4 regions of the Streptomyces sp. NPDC091280 genome follow, and region 2 is predicted to be linked to each of the others. Evidence: riboswitches for the same ligand, from Rfam matches in the RefSeq annotation. Region 2 holds a riboswitch; each other region holds the start of a gene.

What was found. Region 2 has a riboswitch for cyclic di-AMP ahead of ACIQPR_RS35385 (transglycosylase SLT domain-containing protein). Riboswitches for the same ligand answer to the same signal wherever they lie in the genome.
Positions count from the first base shown of each region.
Region 1: linked by a shared signal. The riboswitch ahead of ACIQPR_RS13360 (M23 family metallopeptidase) and the one ahead of ACIQPR_RS35385 (transglycosylase SLT domain-containing protein) in region 2 are both predicted to bind cyclic di-AMP.
Region 3: linked by a shared signal. The riboswitch ahead of ACIQPR_RS22870 (NlpC/P60 family protein) and the one ahead of ACIQPR_RS35385 (transglycosylase SLT domain-containing protein) in region 2 are both predicted to bind cyclic di-AMP.
Region 4: linked by a shared signal. The riboswitch ahead of ACIQPR_RS08100 (peptidoglycan DD-metalloendopeptidase family protein) and the one ahead of ACIQPR_RS35385 (transglycosylase SLT domain-containing protein) in region 2 are both predicted to bind cyclic di-AMP.

Region 1 covers NZ_JBIVUZ010000003.1:717,708-720,907, forward strand. Annotated here, with positions in the region: gene ACIQPR_RS13345 (alginate lyase family protein) at 1-44, shown strand, start outside; tRNA gene ACIQPR_RS13350 (tRNA-Met) at 97-170, shown strand; gene ACIQPR_RS13355 (PP2C family protein-serine/threonine phosphatase) at 198-1,382, shown strand; cyclic di-AMP (ydaO/yuaA leader) riboswitch at 1,536-1,692, shown strand; gene ACIQPR_RS13360 (M23 family metallopeptidase) at 1,704-2,711, shown strand; gene ACIQPR_RS13365 (aldo/keto reductase) at 2,759-3,200, shown strand, end outside.
Region 2 covers NZ_JBIVUZ010000013.1:181,053-184,252, forward strand. Annotated here, with positions in the region: gene ACIQPR_RS35380 (ribosome-inactivating family protein) at 1-757, shown strand, start outside; gene ACIQPR_RS35385 (transglycosylase SLT domain-containing protein) at 782-1,249, opposite strand; cyclic di-AMP (ydaO/yuaA leader) riboswitch at 1,253-1,456, opposite strand; gene ACIQPR_RS35390 (CocE/NonD family hydrolase) at 1,688-3,200, opposite strand, start outside.
Region 3 covers NZ_JBIVUZ010000007.1:375,666-378,865, forward strand. Annotated here, with positions in the region: gene ACIQPR_RS22865 (DUF1996 domain-containing protein) at 1-730, opposite strand, end outside; cyclic di-AMP (ydaO/yuaA leader) riboswitch at 1,079-1,237, shown strand; gene ACIQPR_RS22870 (NlpC/P60 family protein) at 1,246-2,967, shown strand; gene ACIQPR_RS22875 (hypothetical protein) at 3,170-3,200, shown strand, end outside.
Region 4 covers NZ_JBIVUZ010000002.1:334,010-337,209, forward strand. Annotated here, with positions in the region: gene ACIQPR_RS08095 (alpha-galactosidase) at 1-1,504, shown strand, start outside; cyclic di-AMP (ydaO/yuaA leader) riboswitch at 1,806-1,968, shown strand; gene ACIQPR_RS08100 (peptidoglycan DD-metalloendopeptidase family protein) at 1,973-2,917, shown strand; gene ACIQPR_RS08105 (SGNH/GDSL hydrolase family protein) at 3,121-3,200, shown strand, end outside.

The sequences.
Region 1 (3,200 bases), on a different contig from region 2:
TCTCCTGGGAGACCCTCACGCACGCCGGTAACCCCGCCGACTGAAACGTGTGTGACATCGGGCCCCGTGGATGGCGTATAGTTGGAGACACAACGGCGCGGGGTGGAGCAGCTCGGTAGCTCGCTGGGCTCATAACCCAGAGGTCGCAGGTTCAAATCCTGTCCCCGCTACTCAAGGCCTAGGGCCGGAGTCCAGAAATGGATTCCGGCCCTAGGTGTTTCTCCCGCCACGGTCGGCCCACCCCGCTCGCCACCCTCCCCCCGCCACGAAAGACTGGACGCGTGGAGGACGGTCGGTATGTGCGCAGCGATCCCGTGCCCGACCGGGGCCTCGCCTTCGTCCGCCGGCTGCCCGCGCTGCTGCTCGTCGTCGGGGCGTTCTACGACTACTTCACCCCGCAGGACTTCACCGCGGCCCCCTTCTTCACCGCCGCCCCGCTGATCGCCGCCCCGCTCTACTCGCGGCGCGGCACCGTCCTCACCGGGCTGGCCTCCGTCGCCGTCGTCCTGGTGATCCACCTCAGGCTCGGCATCCTCCTCCACATCGACGCGCTCACCGAGTCGGCCACCGTGGCCACGGTCGCCGCGCTCGCCGTCCTCATCAACGTCCTGGTCCGCCGCAGCAGCGAACAGCTCGCCTCCGTGCGCGAGATCGCCGAGGCCGCCCAGCGCGCCGTACTGCCCGAACCGGCCGAGCGGATCGGCGGGTTCGAGATCGCCGCCCGCTACGAGGCGGCCCAGGAGGGCGCGTTCATCGGCGGCGACCTGTACGCGGTCCAGGACACCCCGCACGGCGTACGCCTGGTCGTCGGCGACGTGCGCGGCAAGGGCATGGGCGCGGTCGCCGCCGTGGCCGTGGTGATCGGGGCGTTCCGGGAGGCGGCCGAGCAGGAGGCCACCCTGGAGGCGGTCGCGCAGCGGCTGGAGCGGGCGCTGGCGCGCGAGGGCACCCGGCGCGACGGGCTCGACGCGGTCGAGGGCTTCACCACGGCCGTCCTCGCCGAACTCCCGCACGGCGACGGTGTCGTACGGATCGTCGACCGCGGCCATCCGCCGCCGCTGCTCCTGCGCGCGGACGGCAGCGTGGACGCCCTGCTCGTCAAGGAGCCCGCACTGCCCCTGGGAATGGGCGAGTTGGGCTACTGGCCCGACCGGGCCGAGGAGTTCGCGTTCCCCGGCGGCGCCACCCTGCTCCTGTACACCGACGGGCTGACCGAGGCCCGCGACGGCCACGGTGTGTTCTACGACCCGGGGGAGCGGCTGGCCGGGCGGACCTTCCGCAGTCCGGTGGCACTGCTCGGAATCCTCGCCAAAGAGGTGCGCCGTTATGCCGGGGGCGGGATGGCGGACGACATGGCGATGATCGCCGTACGTCGGCCGTGACCGGTCAACTCACCCGTTTTTCGCCGGTGGTGGGCCCTTTCGTCCAGCAAGGAAAGGTTAATGATCAAGCGAACGGGCTTGGAAACGGACGCCCGTGTCTATTAACGTTCGATAACGCAGCACGGTCGTCCCAGCCGTCACAAGAGACAGCTCCGTGCGCACGCGCCGAATCCCGCGAGGGAACCGGGGAACCACCACTTGGGGTGAATCGCACGTCGACAGTCGTGGGAACACGACCGGTTTACGCGCGTAGGAGACCTTCCTGCTCCGAACCCGTCAGCTAACCCGGTAGGCGAGAAGGAAGGAAAGGAGCACGCCCACGTGGCGTCCAACCAGGCTGCCCCAGAAGCCCCGTTCGTCTACGGCGGTCACCGTCCCGACGAGGGCCCCTGGGAGGAGTGGAATCCCAGCGCGGAGACCGTTCTTCCCAACCGCGGCAAGCACCGTGTCGCCAAGCAGCGTGGTGGCGGGGGATTCGCCCGCAGCTCCACCGTCCTGGGCGTCGGTGTCATAGCCGCCGTGAGCGCCGGCGGGATGGCCAGCGCCAACACCGGCAAGCCGCCCGTCTCGATCTCCCTGCCCGACCTGCCCTCCGTGGGTCATCTGCTGGACGACTCCGCGAGCACCCCCAAGGGTTCCGCGACCGCGCTCAGCAGCGTCGGCGTCACCGCCAACGAGACCGCCAAGGGCACCTCGGACGCGGGTGAACTGCTGCGCAACCGGATCATGGAGCAGGCCGAGTACCAGCAGCTCCAGGTCGACGGCCGGTCCCAGGCCGCCGCCGAGGCCGCCGTCGCCAAGCAGCTCGACGCCGCCGCCGCGAAGGCCGAGCAGGACGCCGCGAAGAAGGCCGCCGACGCGAAGAAGGCCGCCGAGGCCGCCGCCAAGAAGAAGGCCGAGAGCGCGAAACTCGCCGCGCTCGCCAAGCAGTACACGCTGCCGGTCGCCTCGTACACGATCACCGGCACCTTCGGCCAGGCCGGCTCCATGTGGTCCTCCGGCTACCACACCGGACTCGACTTCGCCGCCCCCACCGGCACCCTGATCAAGGCCATCCACAGCGGCACGATCACCGAGGCGGGCTGGGCCGGCTCCTACGGCTACCGCACGATCCTCACCCTCGACGACGGCACCGAGCTGTGGTTCTGCCACCAGTCCTCGATCAACGTCAGCGTCGGCCAGAAGGTCGCCACCGGAGACGTCATCGGCCGCGTGGGCGCGACCGGCAACGTGACCGGGCCGCACCTCCACCTGGAGGTCCACATCAACGGCGCGGCCACCGCGAGCGACCCGGCGCCCTGGCTGCGCAGCAAGGGCCTCAACCCCTGACCCACCTGATGGAATATCCGGTTCCGGTCCGGCGGTTGACGTGGAGCATGACTTCTCTTCGCAAGCTGGGCCGGTCCGACCTGGAGATCTTCCCGCTGAACCTCGGCGGCAACGTGTTCGGGTGGACCGCCGACGAGGCCACCTCCTTCGCGGTGCTCGACGCCTACGCCGCCGCGGGCGGCAACTTCGTCGACACCGCCGACTCCTACTCCGCGTTCGCCCCGGGCAACCAGGGCGGCGAGTCCGAGACCGTCATCGGCAAGTGGGTCAAGGCCCGCGGCAACCGCTCCGACGTCGTCATCGCCACCAAGGTCAGCCAGCACCCCGACTTCCCCGGCCTGTCCGCCGCCAACATCAAGGCCGCCGCCGACGCCTCCCTGCGCCGCCTGGACACCGACCACATCGACCTCTACTACACCCACTTCGACCAGGTCGAGGTGCCGGTCGAGGAGATCGTCGGCGCCCTGGACGAACTGGTGACGGCGGGCA
Region 2 (3,200 bases):
GGACATCACCGACCTGACCGCGCAGACCCCGGGTGGCCGGACCAGTGCCGCGCAGTCCTACACGGCCGTCATCGACCAGCTGCGAGGCTACGCCGGCCATACGTACGCGAATGCCGTGGGCGAGACGACCGCCACGGGCAACGAGATCATCGGGATCAACCTGAACCGCAACAACCTGCTTGTGGGGCGGGTCTTCCTCTGGGCGCGCAGCCTCTATGTGATCGGGTTCTGGGAGCCGCACGGCTACCGGTTCTTCGACGATCCGGCCAACAACGCCGCCGCCGACATCATGGGCATCGCGCAACCCCTGCGCCTGCCCTGGACCGGCAACTACGCCACGATCCCCGGGGGCACGCAACGCGCGACCCTCACCTACGGCGGCGGCCAGCTCAACAACGCCGTCAACGCGGTGGCGGACATGGTCAACGCCCTCAACGGGACCAACGAACAGCGCACGGCCCTCGCCCGCCACATGGTCCGCCTGATCCAGGCGCTGTCGGAGGCCGCCCGGTTCGGCACCGTCCGCAATCTCGTGACCGACAACCTGCGCAACGGGGTCGGCAACGCGATGGGCGCGGACAACGTCGTTCTGGAGAACAACTGGGGCCACATCTCCGACTTCATCCACGGCCTGGTGAACGCCGGAACGGCGCCGCCCATCACCCTGAACGGCGTCGAGTACTTCACGCTGGCGGGCATCATGAGGGAAATCGTGTACGTGATGATCAGGAACCAGAACCGCGCGGGCGGCTCCTGACCGTCACGGCGAACGCGCGGACCTCTAGTAGGCGCCGTACACGTTGTCGATCGACCCGTACACCGCCGCCGCGTAGTTGCACGCGGCGGTGATGTTCGCGACCGGGTCGTAGGGGTCGAACGAGGTTCCGGCCACGTGGTACGCGTTGAACGTCGGGTCGATGACCTGGAGCAGGCCCTTCGACGGGGTGCCGGCCGCCGCGTTGGAGTCCCAGTTGTTGATCGCGTACGGGTTGCCGGACGACTCACGGATCACGTTGCGGTAGATCCCGTTGTACGTGCCCGGGATCCCCTTCTGCGCCATGATCGCGAGCGACTCGCGGATCCACCCGTCGAGGGTGTTGGGGTACCCGGCGAGCGTGGTCGACGAGGTCGTGGCGGCCGAGGCGGTGGTCGCCCCGACGACCGGGAGGGCGAGGATCGCGGCACCGGTACCGGCGACGACCAGGCGGCGGACGAGGCGGGCGCGGCGGGACTGAGCGGTTGCAGGCATGACGAGGTTCCTCTCCGGCGCCTGCGAGGTGAGCTGTCGGGTTCGGGCTGGGAGGTGCCCGGCCGCGCCCTTGCGGACGTGACTTGACCCCTAGCCGTTCCGGTCGTGCCGACCGGTCCGGCGACTTACCTGGGTCCCCCGCTCCTGCCGTGCGAGAAGTTCGTGACTGGGATGCCGGGCGGCGGCAGGATTCGGCGTTCCGCTCGACAGGCCGGGAACGTATGCGAGAGCACATGTCCGGAACAAGTGGCGGAATCACACCTGACCCCTATTGACCTTGATCTGAGGCGTATGGGGCACTTGATCCTTTGCGCGAGCCAAGGGTCAACTGTCAATCGCCGCAAGGGGAAACGCGAACGAATCGGGGCACAGGTCGCACACAGAAATGCGTGACCCAACTCACGGGAGGATTAAGCGCGGCAAATCGGGCATTCATCCTCAACTGGCAGTTCTCGGAATCCTTTTCTCCCAAGTGCGGTGAAAGATCACTTCACCGTTCTCGGTGCAGATCACCTCGTTCGAGGTAATAAAGTCCGTTTCGTCGCAGGCGATCTCGGACCGCGTGCGCACGGTCGTGTCCCAGGCCTGCTCCGGCCGGTGCAGCCGGATCGACCAGTCGGACCGCGTCCGCGCCGACAGCGGGTCCGCCTCGTCGATCGTGTACGTCTCCCGCCCGTCCTCTGTGAACTCCAGGCCGTCCGGATACCTGCGCGTGCCGCCGTACCGGGGGTCCACCTCCAGCCGCCACTCGCCCTTCGCCACATCCCGTACGACGAGCCGCTCGGGCCGCGGCTCGTCCAGCGTGACGGGGTGGTGCACCCCGAGCGGCGCCGCCTCCTCCGGCTCCTCGAAGCGGATGTCGTCGGTCAACTCCCGCTCCCGCACCGGGAGTTCCAGCGCACTGCCCTCCGGGTCCAGGGTGAACCCCGCCGCCGACCCCGGCTGCGGCCACACCCACGGCCAGTACGCCGACGACACCGCGAGCCGGATCCGATGGCCCGGCGGAAACGCGTGCCCGATCCCGTTCAGCTCGAACGTCACGTCCTCCGTGGCACCGGGGGTCCACCGCACCGCCCGGTCCCGGCCGTGCCGCGCGGACAGGTTCAGCACCCCCCGGGTGACCAGCGTCGAGGCACCGTCCGGGGCGACATCGCACAGCCGCGCGATCACCTGCCCGCGCTCCACCCCGCAGGTCAGCCGCAGCCGCACCCTCGGCCGCCCCAGCACCCACGTCTCGGCCGGCACCTCGAACTCGAAGCACGCCGACCGCGCGTCCTCGTCCCGCTGGTCGGGAGGCAGGTCCGCATCGTTCCCGAAGGGGAAGAAACGGCCCGCGTCCAGCCCGGTGTGCATGGGGGAGCGGACCGGCACGGGCGCGCCCCGGAGGCCGTACGTCGTCGTCTTCACGCGCGGCGAGGGCCACGCGGGTTCGCCGACCCAGCGGCCCGGCAGCGTGTCGTAGACCGTGGCCGGGGGATGCGAGTCGCTGACGTAGGCCCGCAGCGCGGGTTCCGCCATGACGCCCGTGTCGATGCCCTTGAGGTGGTGGTCCCACCAGCGCAGGGTCTCCTGGAGGAAGCCGATCGCGGGGCCCGGCGGCAGGCCCCGGTCCGGGTACTGGTGGGACCACGGGCCGATCAGGCCGCGCACCCGGTCCGGCGGGAGGTGTTCGACGAGCCGCAGGACCGTGTCGCGGTACGGGTCGTGCCAGCCGCCCACCGCCAGGACGGCCGCCCGGATCGCGCCGTAGTCCTCGCGGACGCTGCCGTGCTTCCAGTAGTCGTCGCGGAGCTGGTGGGACAGCCAGGTGTGGATGAACGGGTCGATCCGCTCCAGGCGCTCGATCCACATGTCGCGCCAGACCAGGCCCGCGTACTCGGGGTCCGGCGGCCGGGCGGCGAAGGCGAGCATGGTGGCGGCCCAGGCGTGCAGATCGACGGCGAGGGCCGAA
Region 3 (3,200 bases), on a different contig from region 2:
GCGCGCCGTTGGAGACACCGGGCGCGACGATCACGTTGTCCGAGTTGAACAGGCCGTTGGCGTTCACCCCGCAGGCGGTGACGAACGTACCGCGCGAGGCGTTGGCCTGCTCCTGCGGAGCGTTCACGTTCGGCTGTACGGAGGTGATGTCCGCGTAGTCCGAGGCGACGGGCCCGTTGGTGGACTGCCCGTTGCCCTGCTGGCCCTGACCGCCCTGGCCGCCGGCACTGGCACTCGCGCTGGAACCGGCGCTCTGATCGCCGCCGTCGCCACCCTGGTCACCCTGGTCGCCGGTGTCGTTCTTGGGTGCGATCAGGGTGCACGCGGCGAGCGCGTCGAGTCCCTGCGGCCGGTCCCCGACGCGCCCGATGGCGTCGTCGATCCGCCCGATGGTCGCGGCCCGCTTCTCCTTCAGCGGATTCATGATCGCGTTGTCGGCGAAGGACGCGTCCTGCCGGATGGCGTCCCTGGAGTCCTGGAGTTTCTGGTAGGCCTCGGTTATCTGCTGGTCCAGAAGCGCGAGTTCCTTGTCGACGTCGGTCTTCGCCCCGGCGGGCACCGTCGTCAACTGGGTGCCGATGTCCGGGCAGTCGATCGTCGCGCCGCGCGACGCCGCGTCCGGAGACCCTTGCTGGGCGGAGTCACCGCCCCAACCGCCTTCGGACGCCGACGCGTAGACGTTCGCCGCCACCAGTCCTCCGCCGCCCAGCATCAGGGCGACTGCTGCCATCGTCGCGCGTCGTGCGCCCGTGGGGCGTCTGCGCGTGTTGCGTGCCAAGGAAGTTGCTCCTACGCGTATCGGTCGGCCCGGCTCGTCCCGGCATGGAAATCCCCCGACCCAATACGGAGCCGGAACCCGGTGTGTTCAACCGTCCCAGAAATTCATAGCGACCTCTTATGGATCACCCGACCCGGCGGCCACCCGGCCCTTCGGTGCACCAGGGCGAGGTAAAGGTCACAAAAACGTATCGGACATATCGCGCTTCAACCTTCACACGAGGCACACACGTTGGCTAAGTTGACGCTCAGGCCGTACGACCTACTCCGGCGATCAGCGCCGGGCCGCGCGGCTTGCGTTGAGTCCGGCGCGCCGCTCGCGGCAACCGGAGCCGGGGACCCAACCGACTTGGGGTGAATCGACCCAACTGCCCCTGTGGGCAAGGGTCGTAGGGCAAACCTTCCGTGATCGCCGCCCGAACCCGACAGCTAACCCGGTAGGCGCGATACGGAAGGAGCACGTCTGCCATGCCGGCAGAACGAGGTACGCGCACCGGAGGCAGTGGCCCCACCGTGGAAGACCGACCCAGCCGTGACGAAGTCCAGCGGCGGATCAACTCCCTTTACGACAGGGCCGAGACGGCCACCGGGACCTACAACGCCACGCGTGCGATGTCGGGGAAACCGCGCAAGCGCGTCGAATCCCGCCCCAGCGCGTCACGTCCTTCCGACCCCGCCGTCGAAGCCGTCACCCGGCAGCTGTTCGACCGCGCCCGCACCCAGCTGGGCCCGACCGTACCGGCGGCCCTGCCGCCCGGCAGGGCGCAGGCCCGCCCGGCCGAGTCCCGCCCCGAACGCTCCGAGCGGCCCGAACGGCGTCCTGAGCCCGAGGGCGCCGGCCGTGCGCTCGAAGCGCAGTCCGGCCGCGCCATGGCCGAGCTGACCATGGGCACCACCACCGCACCTCAACTCACGCCCTCCGCACCGGAGTCGGCCCCGGCACCCATCGCCGCGCTGCCGCCCGCCGCACCGCAGGCTCAGCAGTCGCCCATGACGGCACAGATGCCGCAGCTGGCACAGATGACGCAGACGCAGGTGCCGCAGGCGCAAGCACCGCAGCCGCCGCAGATGTCGCAGCTCGCCCAGATGGCACAGATGGCTCAGGCCCAGATGGCGCAGACGCCGACGGCGACCGTCCTCGACCTGCCGCCGGTACCGCCCGCTCCGGCCGTCGAGATGCCGGCCTCGCGCGTCATGGCACCACAGCAGTTCGCGACCGCCCCCGCGGCGGCGTTCGACCCGCTCACCGCGAGCCTGGATCTGCTCCCGTCGATCGGCTCGCCGCGCACCGAGGCCACGCCGACGGGCGCCACCTGGCCGCCCCCGGAGACGGCCTGGTCCACCCCGGAGGCCGCGTTGTCCACGGGGCAGATGCCCGTGGTGACCCAGCAACAGCCCTGGTCGACAGGCCAGATGCCCGTGGTGACCGAGCAACAGCCTTGGGCGACCGGCCAGATGCCGGTGGTGGCGGAGCAACAGACTTGGTCCACCGGTCAGTTCCCTGCGGTGACCGAGCAACAGCTCTGGTCGACGGGGCAGATGCCGGTCGTGGCCGAGCAACCGGTCTGGTCCACCGGGCAGATACCGCTGATCCCGCAGCAGCCCTCGCCCCAGCCCGCCTGGCAGCCCGCGCCGGAGCCGTCCTGGCGCCCGCCGGAGCAGCAGTGGCAGCCGACCGCCCCCGCCCCCGAGGTCTCGTTCGCCGCGGCACCGTCCGTCGCCCCCACGCTCGCGCCCCCGGCGCCGGAAGTCACGCTCCCTCCGGTCCAGGCCCCGGCGCCCGTCGCGGTGATCCCCGCTCCCGCCCCCACCGCACCGGACGCCGGCACCCAGAGCAAGACCGCCACCGCCCTCGCCTTCGCGCGCGCACAGATCGGCAGGCCCTGCCTGTGGGGCGCGGCGGGACCGGACGCGTACGACTGCTCCAGCCTCACCCAGGCCGCCTGGAAGGCCGCGGGCGTCCTGCTCCCGCGCACCGCCCAGGAACAGTCGGGCTCGGGCGCCCTCGTCCCGCTCACGGACATCCGCGCCGGCGACCTGATCTTCTTCTACGACAGCGTCGACCACGTCGGCCTCTACACCGGCAACGGACTGATGATCCACGCGCCGAGCCCCGGCACTCCGATCCGCGAGGAGTCGATCTTCTACGCCGGTTCCGCCGCCATCCGGGGCGCCGTACGCCCCGCGTGATCCGGTCGGGGCCGGGCATTTCCCGGCCCCGACCGCACACCTCGGATCACTCCCGGCCAACCGTGCCGGCGGCCCGTACGAGTGGTGCATCCTGGAGCACGGTCGTAGCGTCGAGAGGGACACGACGACCGCGCCCCGGCAGGCGGGCCACCGCCGGTGCGGGTGCGGGGCGACGAGGACGATCGGGCGGCCGGGAGCGGACATGTACAAGCACACCATGGTCGGAGTCGTCA
Region 4 (3,200 bases), on a different contig from region 2:
CGGCCACACCGGACACCAGTACCTCCCCTGGGTCGCGCTCGACACCGACGCGACCGAGGAGCGCGGCGAGGTCTACGGCTGCGCCCTCGGCTGGTCGGGGTCCTGGCGGATCGCCGTGGCCCAACTCCCGGACGCGCGCGTGCAGATCACCGGCGGCGCCGGGTACGACGAGTCCGGGCTGCTGAGCCTCGCGCCCGGGGAGTCCTTCACGACGCCCCTCTTCGCGGCCCTGTGGAGCGACGCCGGCTTCGGCGGCGCCAGCCGCACCTGGCACACCTACCAGCGGACGTACGTCGTGCCGGACGCCGACCAGGACCGCCCGGTGCTCTACAACTCCTGGGAGGCCACGCAGTTCGACATCTCCGAGGAGCAGCAGGAGGTGCTCGCGCAGCGCGCGGCGGCGGCCGGTGTCGAACTGTTCGTGGTCGACGACGGCTGGTTCGGCGCCCGCACCAGCGACCGCGCCGGACTCGGCGACTGGACCCCCAACCCGGACCGCTTCCCGGCCGGCCTCAAGCCGCTCGCCGACCGCGTCCACGCGCTGGGCATGCAGTTCGGCATCTGGGTCGAGCCCGAGATGATCAACCCGGACAGCGACCTCTACCGCGCCCACCCGGACTGGGTGCAGTACCAGGAGGGGCGCAGGCGCACGGAGTTCCGCAACCAGCTCGTCCTCAACCTGGCCCGCGAGGACGTCCAGGAATACCTGTGGGAGCAGCTCGACGGGCTGCTCTCCAGCGCCCCGATCGACTATGTGAAGTGGGACTTCAACCGCTGCTTCACGGACGCGGGCTGGCCCGGCGACGCCTATCCGCAGCGCCTCTGGGTCGACCATGTGCGCGCCCTGTACGCCCTGTTGGACCGGCTGCGGGAGGCCCACCCCGGGGTGGCCTTCGAGTCCTGCTCGGGCGGCGGCGGCCGGATCGACCTCGGCATCCTGAGCCGTACGGACCAGGTGTGGACCTCCGACAACACCGACCCGCTCGACCGGCTCGCCATCCAGCACGGCTTCAGCCAGATCCACCCCGCGCGCGTGATGGCCGCCTGGGTCACCGACAGCCCGAACACCCAGCTCAACGACCGGGTCAGCAGCCTGCGCTTCCGGTTCGTGAGCGCCATGGCCGGGGTGCTCGGCGTGGGCGGCGACCTCTCCGAGTGGACCGAGGAGGAACTCGCCGAAGCCCGCGAGTGGATCACCCTCTACAAGGAGATCCGGCCGCTGGTGCAGCACGGCGACCTCCACCGGCTGCGCCCGCCGACCGGCGGACTGAGCGCCGTGCAGTACACGCGCGGCGACGAGAGCGTGGTCCTCGCCCTGCTCCAGGCGCAGCACTACGGCGAGCCGGTCCCGGCGCTGCGGCTGCGCGGGCTCGACCCGACGGCGTCGTACGAATGCCTCGAAACGGGCGAAGTCCACCGTGGTGCCGTGCTGTTGCACCACGGGCTGCGGACCGGGCTGCACGGTGACCTCGATGCGACGGTTCTCCGGCTGCGTCGTATCTGAGCCTTCTACCCGAATTGCAGGCTTCGTCACAACTCGCTCTGGATTAAGGGAACCTGAGAGGTTGTACGTGAGCAGCGTCATATCCGTGACCGTACGTCGCTCGTCATGTTCACGTAATTGACATGCTTTTCCAGGGGAATTGAAGGCGAAGTCGGGTGGGAATTCACGGAGGGTGACTGTGAATTCCCACAGGAGATCACAAGAAACCCAAAACCGTGGAACCTCCTGCTTGTCCCGTTGCGTCTTCCTCGCTTACGTTCGCCACCAATCCGGACGGACGCCCAATCCTGCCGCCGACCGGACTCCGCACACACCCACCCGTATGCGGCAGGAGCGGGGGACCCACAGGTAGTACGCCTGTTCCGGTCTCCGGAACGGGCTTGGGGTAAAGCCGCGACCAGCGCGCGGCCGGGCATCTCCAGCCCGCACCCGACAGCTCACCCCGCAGGCGCCGGAGAGGAATTCGCCATGCCCGCGAAGGGTAAGCACCGCCGTCCCAAGTCCCAGCGCCTCACCCGCTCGATAGCCGTGGCCGGAACCGGGGGCGCCGCGCTCGCCCTTCCGCTCATGGGAGCCGGCGGCGCGCACGCGGCCACGTCGACCTCCGTTCCGGAAAAGGCCGTTCAGTCCGTTCCGGCGGCCGAGAAGTCGGTGACGCGGAAGGCGGCCACGGCGAAGACCGAGGGCGTCAGGACGTATTCGGTGAAGGCGGGCGACTGGCTCGCGAAGATCGCCGACGAGCAGGACGTCACCGGCGGCTGGAAGAAGATCTACCAGGACAACCGCGAGGCGATCGGCTCGGACCCGTCGCTGATCCATCCCGGCCTGAAGCTGTCCCTCGGCGGGAAGGCCACCACGGACACGGACGCGAGCACCACCAAGTCCTCCAGCGGTTCCTCGACTTCGTCGTCCAAGTCGTCTTCGTCGTCTTCCTCGTCCTCTTCCTCCTCGTCGAAGAAGGACACGTCGGCGACGCAGAGCTCCGACACCACCAGCACCGCCGGTGGCTACACCCTCCCCGTGACCGGCGGCACCATCGGTACCGGCTACCACGTCGCGGGCAGTATGTGGTCCAGCGGCTATCACACGGGTGTCGACTTCGTCGTCCCGACCGGCACCACCGTCAAGGCGGTCGCCGCGGGCACGGTCGTCTCGGCGGCCTACGACGGCGCCTACGGCAACGAGGTCGTCATCCGGCACGCGGACGGCGAGTACTCGCAGTACGCCCACATGTCGCAGCTGTCCGTCTCGGCCGGCCAGACCGTGACCGAGGGCCAGCAGATCGGCCTCTCCGGCGCGACCGGCAATGTGACCGGCCCGCACCTGCACTTCGAGATCCGGACCACGCCGTACTACGGCTCGGACGTGGACCCGGTCGCCTACCTCCGCTCGCACGGCGTCACCGTCGGCTGACTCGGTCGGCCGACTCGGGAGGCCGGGGCTGAGACCGTTCCCGGGGTCAACGTCCCTGGCCAGGGGCTTATTCCGACTTTGGACAACCCTTTACAAGTGGCTTATCTCACCGCCCGTCAACCCCATATTACGATCGCGTAGGTCACACTCCAGGGTGAACTATGGTTGCCGTGGCTAACGATTCGAAGAGTGACAACAGATCAGTGATCGGGTCGTACGTGGCGGTGGGGGACAGCTTCACCGAGGGCGTCGGCGACCCCGGGCCCGACGGGGCGATGGTCGG